One region of the Geovibrio sp. ADMFC3 genome, then DNA from elsewhere that is predicted to be linked to it. Evidence: riboswitches for the same ligand, from Rfam matches in the RefSeq annotation. Region 1 holds a riboswitch; each other region holds the start of a gene.

Region 1 (7,197 bases):
CCTGAAGAGTGCGGGACTGAAAACGAAGACCGATAAATTCGGGGAATGTATGTGCGTTAAGGTTAAGCCCCATGACCCTTGTGCGTCTGCCGAAGAAGACGAAGGCGATGAAGACTCCGACAAATATGGTGAGAACAGTAAGCCAGAGAAGGCTCATTCCGAAAACCGCAGCAGCCCCGCCGAAGCCGACAATTGCGGATGTGGAGATGAATGTGGCTCCGTATGACATAGCCATGACAAAAGGGTGTATCTTTCGCCCGGCAACCATGTAGTCTGCGGCGCTGACTGTTCCTTTATATGCCTTTACAGTTAGTCCGCCCACAATGGCGAGGTAAACGATCACCACGAGGGTAAGAAGAGGGAGACTCATTTCCATCAGAGCGTCTCCTCAACTTTTCTTTCCTCTTCGGCCCATTCCTGTTCCTGAAGAAATTCCTCATCAGTCATGTAGCCTTTGTTCCAGTTCATTATTCCGTAAACAATACAGAGTACAGCGCTGGCAAGCATGAGTATAAACCCAAGCGGCACTGCCCATCCTGATAAACCGAGCATGCAAGCCCCCAAAAAAACGAATTAAATTTCGGAAGCTTACATTTTTTGAGAATTTCAGACAATAAAAAACTGTTATTCTCTGATAATAACCTTGGAGAAACAGGACTCAAACAGTGCCTTAAGTGAGTAAAACTCTGCCTTGCTCATGGGAACATTAAACCTTTTGTCCAGAAGAGGGGTTGATTTTTGGAGGAACTGCAACGCCACAGGAACATCTTTTGCGAAATCAGCCAGCCAGAAGAGCGACTCCTCATCGGGCTTTTTCCATGCGGTATAGCGCAGTTCAAAAGGTATTCCGCTGTTTTTCAGTGCATGAATGGTTTTTACAAAAGGCTCTGTGGAGCGTGCTGTGCGGGTCATGTACTCTATATCTTCGGCGCAGAAACCTTTGATATCCACCGCCGCATAGTCCACAAACCTCTGCTCCAGAAGAGGCAGAAGCCTTGCCGGAGCAAATCCGTTTGTATCCAGCTTGATTTTCACACCGTCATTCTTAAGAAAAGATACAAAATCAGCAATGTGATCTGAAAAAAGAGGCTCGCCGCCTGTAACAGCGACGGCCCCTATATTTCTTACAGCCATATAAGAAAAAAACTCAGATGACTTATTTTCCCCTTTTCGGCCTGTTACCAGAAGAGGATTGTGGCAGTATCTGCACCTCAGGTTGCAACCGTGGGTGAAGACAGTGGCCGCCACTTCTCCCGGATAATCTATAAGACTGACGGGCGTAAAGCCGGCAATGAAGAAGTCTGTGTGACTCATTTGGAAACTCTGAAAGTCCCCCTGTTTATAAATTCCTCTTTTTTACCTTCGTTCCAGTGGTTTGTGGGGCTGTGATAGCCCACAACTCTGCTGTAAACGTCGCAAGTTGTGCCTTTTACTTCTGCCATTTCCTTTTCCAGCTCTCTGATTCTCTCAGCTTTTTCCATTATCTGCCTCCTTGCGTTTTTATATTGCCCAAAAGCCGTTAAACTTCGGCTTTGAGTTTCTCAAGTTCCTGAAAAATTGCCGCCTTTTTCTCCTCCGCACAAAGCGGACATTCGGGGTGTTTACCTTTAAGGTAGCCATGTACAGGGCATACGGAAAATGTAGGTGTTATTGTTATATAAGGTATTTTATAGCAGCATGTTATCTCTTTTAAGAGTTTGCCCACTGCGGACGGTTCATCCACTGATTCACCGAGGAAAACGTGGAAAACTGTACCGCCTGTGTAAAGAGGCTGCAGCTTGTCCTGATGATCCAGAACAGCGAAGAGATCCCTCGCCTTTTCCACAGGAATTTGTGTGGAGTTGGTGTAGTAGGGACGCTCAAGGGAACCGGAAGTAATAATTTCAGGGTAATCCTTGATATCACGCTTGGCGAGGCGGTATGAAGTGCCTTCGGCGGGCGTTGCCTCAAGGTTGTAGAGCATGTCGTCATCTTCCTGAAACTGCGCCAGTTTGCCTCTCATGAAGTTAAGGATCTTTTCTGCAAACTCCAGCCCTTCTTTATTCATAATATCCACGCCGATGAAGTTCAGCGCTGCTTCGTTCATTCCTATTATTCCGATGGTGTTGAAGTGGTTTTTCCAGAACTGACCGAATCTCGCTTTTATATCTTCAAGGTAGAAGCGGGCATAAGGGTAGAGACCGTTTTCCGTCAGTTTCTCCAGAGATTTGCGTTTGATTCTCAGGCTGTCTCTGGCAAGCTCCATAAGAGAGGAAAGCCTGTTGAAAAATTCCTGTTCGCTTCCTGCTGTGTAGCCTATTCTCGGCAGGTTTATAGTAACAACGCCGATTGAACCAGTGAGAGGGTTTGCGCCGAAGAGACCTCCGCCTCTTTTGCGAAGCTCTCTGTTGTCCAGACGCAGGCGGCAGCACATGCTGCGTGCATCTTCGGGACTCATATCGCTGTTTACGAAGTTTGCAAAGTAGGGAATGCCGTATTTGGCAGTTATCTTCATCAGCTCCTGAACTATGGGGTGTTCCCAGTCAAAATCTTTTGAAACGTTGTAAGTCGGTATGGGGAAAGTGAATATACGTCCTTTTGCATCGCCTTCCATCATAACTTCCATGAAGGCACGGTTTACCAAGAACATCTCCTCCTGAAACTCTCCGTAGGTTCTGTCCATCATTTCGCCGCCGATTATAACCGCCTCGTCCTTATGGGTTGATGGTACGTATAAGTCCATGGTGAGGTTGGTGAAAGGCGTCTGAAAACCCACTCTGGTGGGTACGTTGAGGTTGAAGACAAATTCCTGCATAGCTTGCTTAACTTCCTTATAGGAAAGTTTGTCATAGGCTACAAATGGTGCAAGATAAGTGTCAAAGTTGGCGAAAGCCTGCGCTCCCGCTGCTTCACCCTGAAGTGTGTAGAAGAAGTTTGCTATTTGTCCCAGTGCTGTGCGGAGGTGTTTGGCGGGTTTGCTTTCAACCTTGCCGGCGACCCCTCTGAAGCCTTTCACCAGGAGATCTTTAAGATCCCATCCGCAGCAGTACACAGCGAGAAGACCGAGATCGTGAATATGGAAATCCCCTTCTGTGTGTGCTTTCTGCACTTCGGGCGGATAGATTTTATTCAGCCAGTATTTTGCTGTCACAGTGGATGAAATATAGTTGTTAAGCCCCTGAAGAGCATAGGTTGTGTTGCTGTTCTCGTTCACACGCCAGTCGCTTCCGCCGAGATAAGTCTCAACTATGGATTCAAAACCCTCCATGCTGTCAGTTATGGAGCGGATGTCTGCACGCTGTTTTCTGTATATGATAAAAGCTTTGGCTGTTTTGGCGTGTCCCTGCTCTATGAGAACTTTCTCTACGTAGTCCTGTATCTCTTCTACGGAGCATGAACCGTAGCGCTCGTAAGCATCTGTAAGTTTTCTTGTAACAATAAGGGAAAGGGCTGCAGCGTTATTTCTGTCTGTTCCGCCGACAGATTTTGCAGCCTTGAAAATGGCGTTTGCAATGCGCTCCTGATCAAACGGCACAAAGCGCCCGTCACGTTTCATAACTTTTTCAAGCATATAATCAAGCCTCCGTAAAATAAGCGTAATTCGATGGAGAGGATGCTTAATAAGTGAAGATTATATGCACAGAAGTATCGTTGGCGTGTAATAATCTCATCCATCCCTCCGATGGGCAGTTATTCCCCGGGGCAGGTATCCTGACTCGCCTTCGTTCTACTTGCTCGGCCTTCCCGTACATCAGACAGTGGCAAAGAAAAGGAGCTTTCGTCCGGCTCACAGTTGCGGGGGCAGCGGCGGATTTTAACCGCACTTCCCTGATTCCCGATGAGCTATTTTGCTATGAAGAGATCGATAAGTCAACCCAGATTTGAGGAAAAGAGATAAAAAAGCTCCTGATTAAAAGACGGCACATCGCAAGCCCGCTTCCTGTATGGAGTTTGGCGGAGGCGGGCATTTGTCAGATAAAAATATAATTATTTTTAGCTCTTATAAGATAAAATTTTAAGTCAAAATGTAAATAATATAGCCTATAAGGTAATATATTGAATCAGTGTATTACTGTATTCTGTAAAGATGAACAGGATCGACTTAATCAGGGGTAACATACTGAAAGCCATAGCCGAATCGGGACAGTCACGATTGAAAGTGACCGAAAAGGCGGGTATTTCCTATCAGCATCTTACCCGTTTTCTGAACAACAACACAGGGGGAGAAATAGGGATAGGCATACTCTGCAGGCTGGCTGAGGTGCTTGATGTCCCTGTGAGCTGTCTTCTGGGTGATACGGATAAAGCAGGCGATTATATCCTGACCGCAGGGGGCAGGCAGCTTCCCGCTGAGTGGGACGGACTGATGAAGGAAATTCTTGCAATGGATGAACAAGAGCAGGACAAGATCTACAGGATGCTGAACCTGCTTCTTGAAGTGATTAAATAAAGAAAGGCGGATGTCCGCACCGGGCGGAAACCCGCTTCTGATTTTCAGTTAATAGTCTATCCCGGCCGCCTGAACACTTTCCGGATCATGGCTGTGGCAGGGGGTTACTCCGTATGTCATGTCGCAGTTGGGGCATTTTGCCTCGAATGTCTCCATGTTGAAGCTTTCTTCGCAGTTTGAGCAACGGATAACCATAGGTGCAGGCATGGGCATTGAGCCGTAACCCATATGTCTTAATTTATCTACCACCTGTTTGCCGTTGTCGAAACTTCCTGAACATCCCTGATGCATTCTGAACCTCTCATTATATATTTTTCCGGCTTTGCCGTAATATTAATCCTGACTTTTCTTTGTTTTGAAACAATACGCTCTCTGCGCTATAATTAACTTGATAGAGATCAAAATATGCAAAAAAAACTTTATCGTTTTAATTTTCTATATTATAGTGTTTTTGTTAGGTAATATTGACAAGTATCATTAGATTATTATTTTAATAACGGTCATAACATCATTTTCTATGGAGGTAAGCATTGAAGAAACTGCTTCCGCTTTACATTAACAGGCTCAGTCCCTGTTACAGCCGTGATCATCTCGGCAATCATGGCTGTTATGCCAGAAACGATATACCAAGATTCCTTCACCTCACGGCTTTAGGCAGGTTTGATGAGGCTTTTTATGTTCTCAAGGAAACAAATCCATTCAGTTCGGGCTGCGGCAGATTCTGTGATCACCCCTGTGAAACAGCATGCAACCGTACGAAATATGATCAGCCTGTGGATATAAAAGCGCTCGAACGCTTCATCTCCGATGCGGGCTATGAAAAAGGCTTAAAACCTGCAATGACAGGAGAAAAGAAGGACAGGAAAATCGCCATCGTAGGCTCCGGTCCCGCTGGGCTTTCTGCTGCTTATTTCCTTGCACGCTGCGGTTACAGTGTGGAAGTGTTTGAAAAACACGAGGTAGCAGGCGGTCTTCTCAGTGAAGGCATACCGGCCTACCGTTACCCCCGTGAGGTTTTCGAGAAAGAGCTTGCCTTTATAAAAGAGACAGGTGTGGTGATACACACTAACTCCAATATAAATAAAGAAAGCTTTAAAGACCTTGCCGGAAACTATGACGCAGTGATAGTCGCCACCGGAGCGCACAAACCCGGAGAACTGGGCATAGAAGGTGAACAGCTTGACGGTGTTGAAAACGGTATAGCATTCCTGAAAAAAGTAAATCTCGGACAGCTTGACGCCCTCGGAATAAAAAAAGGCGAGAAGATAGGCGTTATCGGCGGCGGTTATACCGCAATGGATGTGGTGCGCTGCGCTGTTCGTCTGGGTGCTGAACCCACTATGGTTTACAGGCGTACATCCGCTGAAATGACAGCTCATCAGGGCGAGGTTGAAGAAACAAAACGTGAGGGTGTGAGCTTTAAGTTCCTTAAAAGCCCCCTTAAGATAGAAAAAGACGGCAAAGGGCTCAAGCTCACAGTGCAGAAGATGAAGCTCGGCCCCGTTGACGAGAGCGGACGCTCCAAGCCTGTGGCTGTTTACGGTGAGACAGAGGAATACGCCTTTGACCGCATAGTTCTTGCCATTGGCGATAAACCCGACCTTTTCTTCGTCGGCGAAAAATTCACTGTGGATTTTCCCAGAATGATCTGCCGTGATTTGCCGGAAGATGTTCAGAGTAAAATATTCATCACCGGTGACGCCGCCATGGGCGCCACAGACAACACAGGCATGGTTGTGCGTGTTGTGGGACTGGCGCAGGACACTGTGAAGAGCGTGCGTGAGTACCTCGGTGAAACAATTGAAACTGATAAAGACAGAAAAACCGCTTTCTACAATACACTTAACACCAAATATTTTGAAAAGAGCGGCAGACTCATTGAAGAGACTCTCCCTTTTGAAAAAAGAACAGGCAACTTTGATGAAATAGTGAAAACAGTTGATGCCGACCTCGCACAGCTTATGGCGGGAAGATGCTTTAACTGCGGAATCTGTATTCAGTGTGACTGGTGCTGGCATTACTCAGACGGCAGCCTGATCAAGCTGGAAAGAGAATGGACTCCTGAAAAAGACGCCTTCTACTATGAGTTTCTCACAGAAAAAGTTTGTGATGCCACCTTCAAAAGTGTCGAGGCGTGTCCCAGAGCGGCTCTTAGTATATCATCCGCCGGTTCGGCCGCAGAAAACCTGCGTGAAAAACAGTACATAACCAAAGATGAACTCGAAGGGGGAAACTGATATGATGACAGACGGACTTTCCCGTTCGGGGAATCTGAGCGTATTTGAGTTTTCAGGCGGCGAAGAGGGACTGGCAAGCGGTGCCTGCGGTCTTCTCGGCGTAGTGGGCGATTTCAGCCTCGGCGCTGTTCTCAAGGCGGCAAGGTGTTTGCAGTACAGGGGGCGTGCCGGAGCCGGCGTTACTCTCAAGGGGCTGTATAAGGATACCAACTTCTATAACTTTCACATAATGTTCCGCAGCAAGGACAAAATCAAGGAACTGGAAGAGGTTATCGGAAGCTGGGGCGTGCGTATTCTGGACAAGTTTAACATGGTTCAGAAGAAATACTACTATGACTACGACCTGCCGATCATCATGCACTATGCGGTTGTTCCGCCCTCTGTGGATGAGATGATGTACCGTGAGAAAATGAGCGACGAAGCCTTGTACATGGTACAGATGGTCGGGCGCTTCAATACGGCGTTTAAGGACGATGCCCGCATATTCTCAAGCTCAAAATACAACGGAACATTTCTTACAGCCTTCGAGCT
Region 2 (7,197 bases), 1.2 Mb from region 1:
GTCGTGGGGACTCCCGTTTATAAATTTAAACTATATCGGCATAGCGCTTATCGCGCTGATTATAGGCTATCTGCTGGTTTTGTTCCGGTACAGGGAGCCTTTCAGCATATACAGTCTTAATGTCAGCCTGCCTTCTCCATCTCTGGGGTTTATGCAGGTGCTGGTGGGCTGCGCTGACTGGGTGGTGGTTTCTGCTGTTCTTTATGTGCTTCTGCCTGATTCGCTAAATATAGGCTACTTCACTTTTTTAAGCATATTTATGCTGGCGCAGACTGCGGGGCTTATTAGTCATGTTCCCGGCGGTTTACTGGTTTTTGAAACAATTCTTCTGTCATTTCTGCCGCAGGAATCCGTTGGCTCCGCCATCGGGGCTCTGCTTGTTTTCAGGATAACTTACTATATTCTCCCTCTTCTCGCCGCTGCCTGTCTGATGGGTTTTTCAGAGATATTGAGGCTAAAATCGACTGTAATAAAGCATCTGCTCTTCGCCGGGAGGCTGTATAACGCCGTAACCCCTATGCTGATGGCTGCTGTGGTTTTTATAGGAGGAACTTATCTGCTTTTCAGCGGAGCAACGCCTGTGAACCCCGACCGTCTGCCTCTTTTGGCTAAACTGATACCCTTAAGCCTTATGGAGTCGTCCCACTTTTTGGCAAGTCTCATCGGAATGGGGCTTATTATACTCTCCAGAGGGCTTTTCAAAAAGATAGATCTGGCATATCAGCTAACCCTGATAATGCTCACTGCCGGTGCTGTTCTTTCGCTGCTTAAAGGTGCGGAGATAGAAACCTTCTTCCTTCAAAGTGTAATCATATTCGCTCTTTTTCCCACACGAAGGCTTTACAACAAGAAAAGCTCATTCTTCGGGGAGGTTCTTACAAAGGAATGGTTTCTTACCATAATGGTTATTTTCCTTGTGTTTACTTGGCTTGGGTTTTTCTCGTATAAACATGTGGAATATCGGAGCGAGTTGTGGTGGACATTTACTTTCGATGATCAGGCTCCACGTTTTCTTCGTGCCATGGTGGGACTGTTTTCAATGATCGCTGCCTTGGCTTTTTTCAAACTCATTCAGCCTTCCAGACCCGTTGCCGCTGTTTATGCTGATGACATGCGCAAGCTGATTGAACCTGTTGTTGCAAAGAGCGAAGACACCACGGCATATCTGGCTTATCTGCCGGACAAACAATATCTCTTCGGTGAGGATAACAAAAGTTTTATCATGTACGGAACAGAAGGGCGCAACTTCATAAGCATGGGTGATCCGGTCGGACCGGAGGAATCAGCGGCGGAGCTTGTATTTCGCTTTCGCAAACTCAGCGAGGAACACGGGTGCAGGGCTGTTTTTTATGAAGTCGGTGCTGACTATATTCCCCATTATCTTGATGCGGGGCTTAAAGTATTTAAAATAGGCGAACAAGCGAGGGTGAAGCTGACCGATTTTTCAATGGAAGGAAGCCATTGGAGCGGGATGCGCAACACTCTCAAAAAAGCGGAAAAGGAAGGATGTTCCTTTAGGATCTTCACAAAAGAGGAGATCCCAGACATGCTTCCGGTGTTCAGGGAAATTTCAGATGACTGGATGAAATCGAAAAACAGCAGGGAAAAGCAGTTTTCACTTGGCTGTTTTAACGAAGATTACCTGATGCGTATGCCCTTTGCAGCAGTAATGAAGGATGATAAGCCGGTTGCTTTCGCTAATCTGTGGCTGGCTGGTTCAAAACACGAAATATCAATAGACTTAATGAGGTACAGTGACAATGCTCCGAAAGGAGTAATGGAATATCTTTTCCTGAAGCTGATTCTTCATGGAAAAGAGCAGGGGTATGAATATTTTAACCTTGGTATGGCACCGCTATCCGGTTTTGAGCTTCATTCATTTTCCCCTTTCTGGAACAGGTTAGCCGGTATAATGTACAAACACGGGGAAAGATTCTATAATTTCAAAGGTTTACGCAGTTATAAAGAGAAATTCAAACCACAATGGGAGCCAAGGTATATTGCCGTCCAGAGCGTTTTTGCTCTGCCGTCTGCTCTTAAAAGTGTAGCAAGCCTTATCAGCGGCGGCACAGCGGGAATTTTCAGCAAATAAAGAAAGCAGCCGCCTTTGTAATTGTTGTTTTTAATAAGGATAAGCCCCTCGCCAGATGGGGGTCTGAGAGGGGCATGTGTTTATTATCCGGCGACAGAATCTTTTGTTGTTTCTGCGCGGATAACTGATGCCGCCTTAGCCATATTTTTTAATGACGGCACAGCCTCTTCATTGTTTCTTGTTTTTAAACCGCAGTCAGGGTTGATCCAGAGCTGGTCAGGGCTGATATATTCCAAAGCCTGCCTGATAAGCTTATGTATCTCTTCTGATGAAGGAACACGGGGACTATGAATGTCATATACCCCCGGTCCTATATCTCCCTGATATTGATACTTTTTGAACACTTCAAGCAGTTTCATACCGCCTCTGCTTGCTTCTATGCTTATTACATCTGCATCCATAGCGTCTATATGTTCCATAATTGAATTAAACTCACTGTAGCACATATGTGTATGAAGCTGAGTCATATCAGATATGCCGGAGGATGCTATACGAAAGCATTTGACGGCAGTTTTCAGATAGTCCTCCTGATCTGCTTTCTTGAGAGGAAGCCCCTCTCTGAATGCAGCTTCATCTATCTGTATAATGCGGCAGCCGTTTTTTTCCAGATCCTGAACCTCTTCCCTTATTGCAAACGCTATTTGTGCGCATACATCAGCATATGGAATGTCTTCCCTTGAAAAGCTCCACTGAAGTATTGTCACAGGTCCTGTGAGCATTCCTTTGACATGTTTTGCAGTGAGAGATTGAGCATATTTAAACCATTTTACCGTTATGGGAGAAGGTCTTGACACATCACCATGAATAATGGGAGGCTTAACGCATCTGCTTCCGTAGCTCTGTACCCAGCCGTTTTTTGTAAAAGCGAAACCGTCCAGATATTCAGCAAAATATTCAACCATATCATTACGTTCGGGTTCTCCATGCACAAGAATATCAAGCCCTAGCTCTTCCTGAAGACTGATAACAGACTCTATCTGCTTTCTGATGAATGCTTCGTAGCTGTCAGAGCTTAACTTTCCGTTTTTGAACCTTGTTCTCTGTTCCCTGATCTCTTTTGTCTGCGGGAAAGAGCCTATTGTTGTTGTGGGCATTACAGGCAGATTAAGGGTGCGTGTCTGAATCTCTTTCCTCTTTTTTCTGGAGCTGTCTCTGCTAAGAAAGCTCTCATCATAAATCACCGGAGCGCTTTTAGGATGGTGATAATCTGCTTCTGGGAGCTGACTAACGCATTCTTTCTCAAAAGCTTTGGTCAGTTCAGCTATTTCAATGCACTTCTGCACAGCGAATGCCATTTTGTTCTTAACGTCCACCTGCAAATCGGTCTCATATGTAAGATCAACGGGCACATGTAAAAGAGAGGAACCGGAGGAAACAATGATTTTTTCTCTTCCTATTACGGAAGCAATCTGCTCAAGATTTGTATATGCTTTGCGGCAATCCGTTTTCCATATGTTGCGCCCATCAACAATTCCTGCCGAAATGAGCATATGATCGGGTATGTGGTTTGTTATGTGGGTGAAAGTATCTGTCTTGGTCAGGTCTGTATGAAAAGCATCATATCCTGTTTCAAATGCAAGTTCAGTATTATCACCTGCATCACCGCATGTTGAGGCTATCATCAGCCTGACATCTGTTGAATCCTTTATTTTCCTGTGAACAGGTATAAAATTAAGCCAGGCATCTTTTGACATATCTGATGCTAAGAGGGGTTCATCAATCTCTATCCATTCGCAGTAAGGTGAAAGTGATTCAATCAGTTTGATGTAAGCTGCGGTGAGATCTTCTGTAAAATCCCACGGGCTGCACCCGTCTGCTTCGCATAATGATAAGAAGGTGATGGGACCAAGGATAACAGGTTTGGGATTAAAGCCAGACCGAAAAGCTTCTTTCGCCTCAAGCACGGGTTTCGCAGGGTTAAGGCCCACGGCAGATAAACTGCTTATTTCCGGAACAAGGTAGTGGTAGTTGGTGTTAAACCATTTTTTCATGCTGAGGGGGCGTATATCTTTTGTTGCGGAGCCTCTTGCCATCGCAAAATATAAATCAAGGGGATCTGTAATTCTTTTGAACCTTTCCGGTATGAACCCGAACATTAACGCTGTGTCCAGAACATGATCATACAAAGAAAAATCGTTTACAGCTACATGTGTTAATCCGCTTTCTTTCTGAATTCTCCAGTTTTCTGCTTTGATTTCAGATGCTGTCTCATGGAGCTTTCTTTCGGATATTTCACCTTTCCAGAAACTCTCCAAAGCTTTTTTCAGTTCTCTGCCTGCTCCTATCCGCGGGAAGCCGGGAATGTGTGATTTCATCAGCCATACTCCTTTTGATGAATTCAAGAAGCAGCGCAAATGCAGGGAAGGGGAGATACGACGGAGAAATATCGATGCGTATGCTGACAAACAGATACGGGTGATTTTCCGGTATTTGTCCTTCCCGCGGGACATTGCGGCTTCTTGTTCAACAGGTCGTCTTCTGGCTTCCGGCTCCTTTGTGTGTCCGTGTCTTCCCGTTTTTCACAGTGACACGGACAGGAAATAATGCCGGTTACAGCGGCGCGTCCGCGACGGATTCTCACCGTCTTCCGTTTCCTGTCAGGTTTAAGGATAAACTCATTCTCCGGTAAAAGTCAAAGATTTCCTTGTGAGGCTAAAGTATATATTTAAAGTTTGTACGTTTTAAGTTAATTTGCGTAAAAAACAGAGTGGAGAAAATTTTTGCCTATCTGGAACCCATGGCACGGATGCACAAAGATCAGTCCCGGTTGTGATCACTGCTACGTATACAGGATGGATGCACTGCACAATAAGGACAGTTCAAAGGTGGAAAAGACAGGGAACTTTAATTTACCTTTGAAGTGTACTAAATCCGGTGATTATAAGCTTCACAGCAGTGAAGTCGTGTACACTTGCTTCACTTCCGATTTTTTTCTGAAAGAGGCTGATGAGTGGCGTAAGGATGTCTGGGAGATGATACGCTTCCGCTCTGATTTGCATTTCTTCATTATAACGAAACGCATCGACCGTTTTTATGCATCTTTGCCGAATGACTGGGGCGAAGGGTATGAGAATGTCACAATAGCATGCACAGTTGAAAACCAGAAAATGGCTGATTACCGTCTGCCTTTATTTCTTGAGGTACCTGTCAGGCATAAGGATATTATCTGCGAACCCATACTTGAGGCGATCGATTTATCCGCTTATCTTTCTTCTGTGATTGAGTCTGTTATAGTCGGAGGTGAATCAGGAACAGAGGCGAGGGAATGCAACTATGACTGGGTTCTTGCCATACGTGAACAATGCAGAGCTGCGGGGGTGTCATTTACTTTCCGCCAGACAGGCAGACATTTCAGAAAAGACGGCAGGCTATACACCCTCCGCAGGGAGCTTCACAGGGCACAGGCGAAAAAAGCGGGTATTGATCTTCCTTAATGTCTTTACCAGTGGTTTACATTTAGCGCATTATTATCTTAATATACATTTTTAAAGGAGCTTTTAATGGATATTTCAGCAACAATAGCGGAACTTAAAAAGGATAAAGACTTTGCGGATAATGTGGGAATGATCCTTATCCACAACGGAACAGTGCGTGGTTGGTCAAGGGGTGACCATTCTTCTGTACAGAAAATGGAAGTATTCAGCGATCTGGAAAAGATTGAGCAGATACGCCTTGATGTTGAGGCTATGGAAGGTATCTATAAAGTGGTTGTTGAAGCTCGTTCCGGTGTTATGGAGCCGGGTGATGATGTGCTTTTTCTCATAGTTGCAGGAGACATAAGAGAAAATGTTAAGCCTGCACTTGCCCTTCTGCTGGACAGGATAAAGTCTGAAGCTGTCACTAAAAAAGAATACAAAGGATAAAAAAAGAGGGGCTAAAAAGCCCCTTTCTCTATATTGCAGTCCATATTTTCTTTTGAGATTTTCTGTATTTTTCTTCGGCAACAGTCATAAGCTGGTCAAACTCAATCAGGTGGTTGCGCATTTCCTGCTCTGCTTTTTTTCCGTTGCCTGTAATTACAGCTTCCACAAGGGCATTGTGCATGCCGAGAGGGTGAACCTCATCCGTTGGCGGCTGAAACTCTTCTGTTATATTTCTTATCAGTATTACAAGTGACTTAACAATTGATTCAAGGAACCTGTTCTGGCACATTTCCGCTAGAACATAATGCACTTTCTGCCTTTCATGAACCGTATCAGGGTATGTATTGTGGCGTCCTTCATTAGACAGTGCTTTTTTAAGTTTCTCTATATATTCTTCAGTATTATTAGCGGCGGCAAGCTTTGCAACTTCGGGTTCAATGAGAATGCGTGCCTGACAGAGTTCAGGTATGGAAAGTTTGCCGGAAGAGAAAAGATCTCCCCATGCGTCACTAAGTCTGTCAAATGTAAGATCGTTTACAAACGCACCGCCTGTTGCTCCGTAGCGTATTTCAACAAAACCTGTGGCGGCGAGAACTTTCATAGCTTCTCTTACAACAGTTCTGCTGACTTTAAACATTTCAATAAGCTCACGTTCAGAAGGTAGTTTGTCTCCTGTTTTGTATCTGCCTGTTATTATTGCCTCTTTAAGCTGGTTAAAAACTTCGTCAGATGCTTTAACCTGCCTTACCGGCCGGAATGTGTCCAATTGTTTCTCCGTGTTTGTGGTTTTAATCATAATACTTAATCATAAATGCTCTAACATTTAATACTATCATGATTGAACGGTTTAAAGTCAAGATATATTCACTGTTTTTATAGATAATTCTATATTTGTCAAAATGATTAGCCATCAAATTTTCTTTATGTGTTTAATTATTGATAAAACGATGAATCTTTATTAGCCGAAGTATTTATTGGTGCAATCTCAGAAATAATTATTGACATGATTGGTTATACGATTATATGTTTAATCATCAAATGTATGACATATGACATTACATATATCTAAAGTTATACTATTTAAGTTTTAATTTTTTTATTTAAGGAGCTGAATATGAGAAACACCAAATCTATCAATACCATTTTGTTTATTATGCTCATTCTTCTTGCAGCGGGTTCTGTACTTGCTTCCGGAGAGCTTAGGGGAGCGCATAAGGAAAATGAGATTCAGTGCGCTGACTG
Region 3 (7,197 bases), 1.2 Mb from region 1:
GCCACAAATAGTTTTCCTTTAGTCATTCAAACCTTCCTTAACAATTGCCACAGTCACCGAGCCCATAACGGTGCGGGGCAGAATAACAGAGGGATTCACAGCGGCAAGTATCGCAGACGGTTCTGCAACGCCGGGAATTCCGAAATGCTTCATGGGTGCATCATGCTCCTTAAAAGCGTAGAGGCTGTTTTTATATGCTTTTTCCGGGAGAAAGCGCATGTAAATATTCAGCTCCTGCACAGCCTGAAGGAGTCCTGATTCATTTTTCTTAACCCATGCGGAAGCCGCCAGACGCAGGTCTTTTGTCCCTATACCTGCTAGGGCGCATGCGCCGTGGACAGCGTGTATTATCTCTTCCTTTGACGTATCTTTACGGCAGCCGATGCCGATTATATGTGTTCTGTTTGCCTCTGTTGCGGTGGTTATAACGGGAACAGCACCGGTTACGGATGACACAAGGTGGGCGAGGGTATTTGCGCCGCCTTCGTGTCCGGCTATTGCGCTGATGGCAAACCTGCCGACTTCATCACAAGCCACCACTGCGGGGTCAACGTGCTTTGATTTAAGGTGCGGAGCCGCCATTCTGGTTACTATGCCCTGCGCCATAACGGCGACAATACTTCCGTAGGAACCGTCCATGAGTTTTTTAAAGCAGTCACGCAGGAGTCTGTAAGGCACTGCACTGTGTACTGATGCGATTTCCTCCGGCAGAAACAGTTCAAAGCCTGTTTCCGCACTGATAACTGATGCAAGCCTTGCCCCTTTTTCGGTTACGGCTATCACCGCAGATTTACGGGCGTGTTCCATGAGAGAAGTCCTTGTCATAAAGCTTTGAGTATGCTCCTTTACCGTCCAGAGATTTGCCTATAAGTACCAGAGCATGTTTGTTTATTCCGCTTTCTTTTATCTTGTTGCCAAGGTTAGTGAGTGTTCCTCTGATAATATGCTCATCAGCCCAGCTTGCCCTGTAAACCACAGCGGCAGGGGTGTCTGCATTCCATCCGTTTTTTATGAAGGAGTCGGCTATATCACTGAACCTGTCCACGGAGAGATAAAAGGCGAATGTGCCGCCGTGGGCGGAGAGTTTTTCTATGGATTCATCCGAAGGAACAGGAGTTCTGCCCTCTATGCGGCTGATAATAACTGTCTGGGAAATTTCCGGCAGTGTCAGCTCTGTCTGCATGGCAGCGGCAGAGGCAAAAAGAGCAGTTACGCCGGGGATTATTTCGTATTCAATTCCAAGTGAGTCAAGCTCAAGCATCTGCTCATTCACTGCACCATACAGCGAAGGATCTCCGGTGTGGAGTCTTGCCACGCTTTTACCTTCCGCAACTGATTTCTGCATCACATTAATAATCTCATCCAGATTCATGGATGCAGAGTTATGTATCTCCGCAGTTTTGGTGCAGTGGGCGAGAATATCTTTTGAAACGAGGCTTCCGGCGTATATAACCGTTTCGCATTTTTTAACCGCATTTATTCCTTTAAGTGTAATAAGTTCCGGATCACCGGGCCCGGCGCCTATGAAGTAGACTTTTGCCATTTATTCACCTGTTTTTCTTATCCCAATCACACAGGAAAGAGCATCTTCGGGTATTGGCTCATCCAGTGTTACTCTGTGAATTATTTCATTATCCATGCTGAGGTTTGCCGCCACCCAGAGTTCAAAATTCTTTATGAGACGGCTGTTTTCTTCAATTATTCTTCGTGGGTTGTTGATTTTATCACACAGAATAAGAAACTTATCTGCATTAACTGCTTTTTCTATGTCAAATCCGCTCCGTCCGTGGGCGGAAAGGAACACAGCATCCTCCCATGGTTCAGCTATCGCCGCAAATGCTGCCTGAACAACGCTTATTCCCTCTATTATCTTAACGTTTTCCCTGCCGAATTCCTTCACGACAGATTTAGCGAGGCTGAAAAATCCCGCATCCCCCGTGACAAGAACGCCGATTTTTTTTCCACGGTTATTCCTGATAAATTCCAGAGTGCCGCTTATCAGAGGTTCCGGCTCGTAAAAAGGAACATTTACCCAGTGGCGGAATCTCTCCCCGCCCACAGCCGTATCTATCTGCGAGAGGGCTTTCTTCGCCCTGCCTGTCAGCCTATCAGGATGTCCGGTTCCGGTTGATATTATGTATATGTCAGCCATGAGATTGTCCTATCAGATCGCCTTTCATGTTGAAAAGGAAAACATCAGTTTTTGTAAATCCGTAATCATTCTTGACCTTTGCGCTTATCAGTTCTGCTATACTGCTGAACCCTGACGGATGGGTAAGGCATATTTCCTCCACAGTATTAAACCCTGCGGGCAGACCAAGGACGCCGCTCACAAAGTCCTGCGCCTGAGGGGAATGGGCAGAATGGGTATTGTAATGCCCCATGGCAAGTTTTGCCAGTTTTCCCGGATGACCGGCGAGGGTGATTTCTGTTATATCATTCTTCCGCAAGTAATTAAAAGCTTCTCCGAAGTAGTTGCTGACCATTACGGCGTCTTCGCCGGAGCGGATGGTCTGCATGTGTTTTTCGCCTATTTTGCCCGCAACAAGGATTATGTGCCTGCTTTCCGCAAGTTTTACGTCAATTTCGCACTTAAATGAATCTATAAGAGCATCAACGCTCATGGGATGAACTATCCCGGTTGTGCCTATTATTGATATTCCGCCGATTATGCCGATGCGTTCATTAAAGGTCTGCGCCGCAAGCCTCTCCCCTTCGGGTACTGATATTGTAACCACTGCTCCCTTTGAAGCGCCTATAACTTCCCGCACATTTTCTTTTATCATTTTGCGGGGAACAGGGTTTATGGCAGGTTCACCCACTGGTATCTGAAGACCTGCCTTAGTGACAGTTCCTACGCCTTTTCCGCCTTTTATCTCTATGATGCCGCTGTTATTAAGCTCCACATACGCATGTATTTCCGCTCCGTGGGTAACGTCAGGATCGTCACCGGAATCTTTTATGACAAATGCACCCGTTTCTGAGCAGGTGACTGGTATGCCCATACGGCTGCCGTCCGGCAGGATAATATCAATGAAATCAGTATTTATTCCGCTCATACGGTAAACGGCATGAGCCTTTGCCGCTGCCGCAGCGGCTGTGCCTGTGGTGAATCCTTTACGCATTTTGAGATGGTGTTCCGAAATAAAATATGTGTCAAGAATAATTATAATTGACTAACGGGCTCATGTATCAGAAAATGGCTTTATATACGAGGTGGAGACAGAAACAGGGAATTTGGTTAAAATCCAAAACAGTCCCGCTACTGTAACCGGAACGAAACCGCAGTGAGCCACTGTCCATAAAACGGATGGGAAGGTGCGGGAGTAGGCGGCTTTATGCCGTGCCGGAAGTCAGGATACCTGTTCTGTTTGAACTTTACGAGGATGAAGGCACCCAAATATGCCCCCCTAGCAGGATTTCCTGTCGCACCCGTATAAAATCATATTTTTTTTAAGGAGGAGTATGTGAAACGCATATTCGCAGTGTTCCTTGTTTGTCTGGCTTTTACGGGCGCAGTACATGCAGGAGGAGAAAAAGCAATGGAAGAAAAAACGGCAATCGTGATCACGTCATTCGGCACAACCTATGAAACAACCCTTGAGCCTATCCTCGCTTTGGTGAGGGAAACACAGGCAAAGTATCCCGAAACACCTGTTAGACTGGCTTTTACCTCAAATATAATACGCAAGATATGGAACGAGAGAGCGGCTGATTCGGCTTATCGCAGAGAGCATCCGCAGGTTCCTGAAATGCTGTACGGAATAAAAAACGTTCTGGGTGTAATGGCAGATCTCCAGAACCTTGGCTACAGAAACATCGTTGTTCAGCCTTCGCTTATTACAGACGGTGAGGAATATGCTGATATGGTTGCCTATGTTGAAGGGCTTGCAGGAATAAAAACCCTCAAACCTAAGCTTCAGCCCTTTGTTGCTGTGGGTATAGGCAAACCTCTCACAGGCGCATACTCCCATGCAGAATATCTAGAGACGCTGGCAAAGGTGCTTGCACCGGATATTCAGCAGGCAAAGGACGCAAAAGCCGCACTTGTTTACATGGGGCATGGAAACGAACATATGTCTCAGGGTGCTTATTATGAGCTTGAGCTGATTCTTAACCGTATGTACGGTGTGCCTGTTGTGATTGGTCTGGTTGAAGGTCTGCCCGATTTTGACTCCGTGATGGATAAGCTTGTTGCGGCAAAGGTGAAAAACATAGTCCTCAAACCCTTGATGTATGTTGCGGGTGATCACGCAGAAAATGACATGGCAGGAGACGAGGATGACTCATGGAAGGTTATGCTCACAAAGGCAGGGTTCAATGTAACTCCTGTACTTGAAGGACTTGGTCACAAGCCCGCAGTGAGGCAGATTTTCATAGGTCATATGGAAGAAGCCGCCAAAGAGGCAGGAATCGAACTTAAATAATATGAGCAAAATATCCGTAAGATCCCTTACAAAGGTTTTCGGCAGTCACAAAGCTGTTGACGGAATAAGCTTTGATGTGGAGGAGGGGAGCATTCTTGCTCTCCTCGGTCCCAACGGAGCCGGTAAAACCACCACTATAAACATGCTGACCGGACTAACCATTCCCGCATCCGGCGAGATACGTTATGACGGCACTCTGTTTGACCCGCAGAACAGGAGGATCAAGCAGACAATAGGCGTTGTGCCCCAGCATAATAATGTGGATCGGGATCTTTCGGTGTATCAGAACCTCAAAGCCCACGGAATACTCTTCGGAGTGAGCGGCTTAGGTGATAAAATTGCAAATGCTCTGGATTTTTCGGGGCTCGCCGCACATGCGGATAAAACTGCCGGAAACCTCTCCGGCGGGATGAAACGCAGGCTTATAATTGCCCGTGCTCTTCTTCATGAACCTTCGGTGCTTTTTCTGGATGAACCCACAGTGGGGCTTGATGCCTCTGTCCGCAGGACAATGTGGGACTTCATACGCAGTATAAACCATGATAAGCGATGTACAATTCTGCTTACTACCCATTACATTGAAGAAGCGGAAATGCTGTCTGACCGTGTGATGATAATGGATAAGGCGAAAATTGTCACTGAAGGAACGGCGGCAGGACTGAAGGCGAGGGTCGGCAAATGGGCTCTGGACATATACCGGAACGGTAAAACTGAGACAGAGTTTTTTGAAACCCGTGATGCAGGGCTTGAGAGACTGGGCGCTCTTTCGGATACAGCAAGTATAAGGGAAACAAACCTTGAGGATGTTTATCTTACCATTACCGGCAGGAGAATAGACGCATGAACGGCGTAAAAGGTGTTTTATACAGAGAGACACAGGTTCTCCGCAGCAGAATATGGAAGGTGCTTGCATCATCTGCTGTTTCCCCTTTTCTGTTTCTTGTTGCCTTTGGCTACGGAATAGGACGTTTTGCCTCTGTGGACGGGGTAAACTACCTCACGTTTCTCATCCCCGGACTTGTCGCAATGAGCAGCCTTAACCAGAGCTACGGAATTTCCGGCGAAATAAATATTTCCAGATTTTACTTTAAGGTCTTTGACGAGTATCTCCTTGCTCCTGTGAGCAGGTGGGAAATTGTTGCGGGCGAGGTGTTTTACGGAGTAATCAAAGGGCTTATTCCTGTGGTGATAATACTGGCTTACGGCTTTATTGCCGGTGCAGGGCTGAAAATGAGCCTTTTATTCATCCCAGTGATGCTTGTTCATCTGATTGTTTTTTCCCTTCTGGGCATAATTGTTGCACTCGTGGTAAAAAACCACGGGGATCAGATGTCTGTGAACACATTTGTGATAACCCCAATGATATTTCTCTCCGGCACTTTTTATCCGGTGGATAAAATGCCTTTTATGGCAGGTGTTCTGGCTCATATTTCTCCCATGACTTACTCAACAAAGCTCATACGATGTTCCCTGATAGGGACAGAGTGCGATATATGGCTGAACATGGGTGTTATGCTCGGTTCGGCGGCTGTGCTGTTCATAATAGCAGGACGGATTCTGAACGGGGTTGAAGGTTGAAGCTTCTATGGATTTTGATACTCGTAGCAGTATCTGCCGCTGCGTTGTTTGTTGGCTCCACAGATATAACCCAATTCCGCACGGATGAAGTCCAGAGGGATATTCTGCTTAATATGCGGGCTCCCCGTGTGGTTTTTGCAGGGCTGACAGGTGCTATGCTTGGCTTGAGCGGTTCTGTATATCAGCTTGTGCTGCGCAATCCTCTGGCGGACAGCTTCACCACCGGAGCGGCATCATCTGCTGCTTTGGGAGCTGTGATTGCCATAGCAGTGGGGCTTCCTGCACATCTTGCTTCACCTGTGGCTCTTTTTACGGGGTTAGGCGGGCTGATGCTTGTTTACAGTGTTTCATACCGCAGAAGCGGAATAAGCCCCATAACTATGATTCTGGCGGGTGTGGTGCTTAATATTGTTGCTTCGTCGGTGATAGGGTTTGTAAAATTCTTTTTTGAAGAATCTCTGACCTCCATAGTCTTCTGGCTTATGGGCGGTTTCTATATGATAACATGGGCAAAAACAGCTTTTGCGGCGTCTGTTCTCATTCTCTGCACAGCTTATTTTATGTTCAGGGCACGTCCCTTGAACATCCTCGCCCTTGATGAAATGTCCGCTGAAACATCCGGCGTGAATGTACGGAGTGAGCGAATGAGGGCGTTTGTGTTCTCCACTGCTCTTGTGGCTGTTTCTGTGAGTTTTACAGGCTTAATCGGGTTTGTGGGACTCATTGTGCCTCACATAGCCCGAAGTTTTTACGGCAGCGATGTCAGGCAGGGAATCTTTTATTCTTCCGTGTTTGGCGCACTGCTTATGATAACAGCGGATGCAGTGGCAAGAACAGTTATACCAAACGGAGCGGAGCTTCCGGTGGGGATAGTTACCGCAGTTCTAGGCGGAGTATTTTTTCTCTATATACTGCGGAGCAGACAGGCGGAGATCTGGCATGATTGATATTGCAGGTCTTGAATTTAAACGTGGCGTATTCTCGTTAAGTGTGCCTGATCTCACTGTGCAGAAAGGCTGCAAAATAGCCGTAATTGGTGAGAATGGTTCGGGTAAAAGTACGCTTCTGCATATACTTACCGGGCTTATCCCCTGTGAAGGCATCTATTACGGCGGAAAAGAGCTTGGCGGAATAAAGCGTAAAGAGCGTGCGGAAATGATGGCTTTTATGCCGCAGCTTCCGTCAGTTGTTT

The links. Region 1 has a riboswitch for cobalamin ahead of ACYRYY_RS06255 (ribonucleoside triphosphate reductase). Riboswitches for the same ligand answer to the same signal wherever they lie in the genome.
Region 2: it holds a riboswitch for cobalamin, as region 1 does, so the genes downstream of both, metE (5-methyltetrahydropteroyltriglutamate--homocysteine S-methyltransferase) here and ACYRYY_RS06255 (ribonucleoside triphosphate reductase) in region 1, are expected to answer to the same signal.
Region 3: it holds a riboswitch for cobalamin, as region 1 does, so the genes downstream of both, ACYRYY_RS00710 (sirohydrochlorin cobaltochelatase) here and ACYRYY_RS06255 (ribonucleoside triphosphate reductase) in region 1, are expected to answer to the same signal.

Annotation. Positions count from the first base shown of each region.
Region 1 covers NZ_BAAFZG010000002.1:1,261,070-1,268,266, reverse strand. Annotated here, with positions in the region: gene ACYRYY_RS06275 (sodium:solute symporter family protein) at 1-370, opposite strand, end outside; gene ACYRYY_RS06270 (symporter small accessory protein) at 376-552, opposite strand; gene ACYRYY_RS06265 (anaerobic ribonucleoside-triphosphate reductase activating protein) at 625-1,314, opposite strand; partial or broken gene nrdD (anaerobic ribonucleoside-triphosphate reductase) at 1,311-1,418, opposite strand; gene ACYRYY_RS06255 (ribonucleoside triphosphate reductase) at 1,520-3,550, opposite strand; cobalamin riboswitch at 3,664-3,873, opposite strand; gene ACYRYY_RS06250 (helix-turn-helix domain-containing protein) at 4,067-4,429, shown strand; gene ACYRYY_RS06245 (hypothetical protein) at 4,478-4,720, opposite strand; gene ACYRYY_RS06240 (FAD-dependent oxidoreductase) at 4,960-6,666, shown strand; gene ACYRYY_RS06235 (class II glutamine amidotransferase domain-containing protein) at 6,668-7,197, shown strand, end outside.
Region 2 covers NZ_BAAFZG010000002.1:60,426-67,622, forward strand. Annotated here, with positions in the region: gene mprF (bifunctional lysylphosphatidylglycerol flippase/synthetase MprF) at 1-2,092, shown strand, start outside; gene metE (5-methyltetrahydropteroyltriglutamate--homocysteine S-methyltransferase) at 2,176-4,407, opposite strand; cobalamin riboswitch at 4,546-4,725, opposite strand; gene ACYRYY_RS00560 (DUF5131 family protein) at 4,813-5,526, shown strand; gene ACYRYY_RS00565 (molybdenum cofactor biosynthesis protein MoaE) at 5,593-5,955, shown strand; gene ACYRYY_RS00570 (FadR/GntR family transcriptional regulator) at 5,984-6,721, opposite strand; gene ACYRYY_RS00575 (cytochrome c3 family protein) at 7,070-7,197, shown strand, end outside.
Region 3 covers NZ_BAAFZG010000002.1:90,540-97,736, forward strand. Annotated here, with positions in the region: gene cobJ (precorrin-3B C(17)-methyltransferase) at 1-26, opposite strand, end outside; gene ACYRYY_RS00690 (cobalamin biosynthesis protein) at 19-825, opposite strand; gene cobM (precorrin-4 C(11)-methyltransferase) at 791-1,543, opposite strand; gene cbiE (precorrin-6y C5,15-methyltransferase (decarboxylating) subunit CbiE) at 1,544-2,152, opposite strand; gene cbiD (cobalt-precorrin-5B (C(1))-methyltransferase CbiD) at 2,145-3,125, opposite strand; cobalamin riboswitch at 3,181-3,382, shown strand; gene ACYRYY_RS00710 (sirohydrochlorin cobaltochelatase) at 3,468-4,427, shown strand; gene ACYRYY_RS00715 (ABC transporter ATP-binding protein) at 4,429-5,271, shown strand; gene ACYRYY_RS00720 (ABC transporter permease) at 5,268-6,005, shown strand; gene ACYRYY_RS00725 (FecCD family ABC transporter permease) at 6,002-6,952, shown strand; gene ACYRYY_RS00730 (ABC transporter ATP-binding protein) at 6,945-7,197, shown strand, end outside.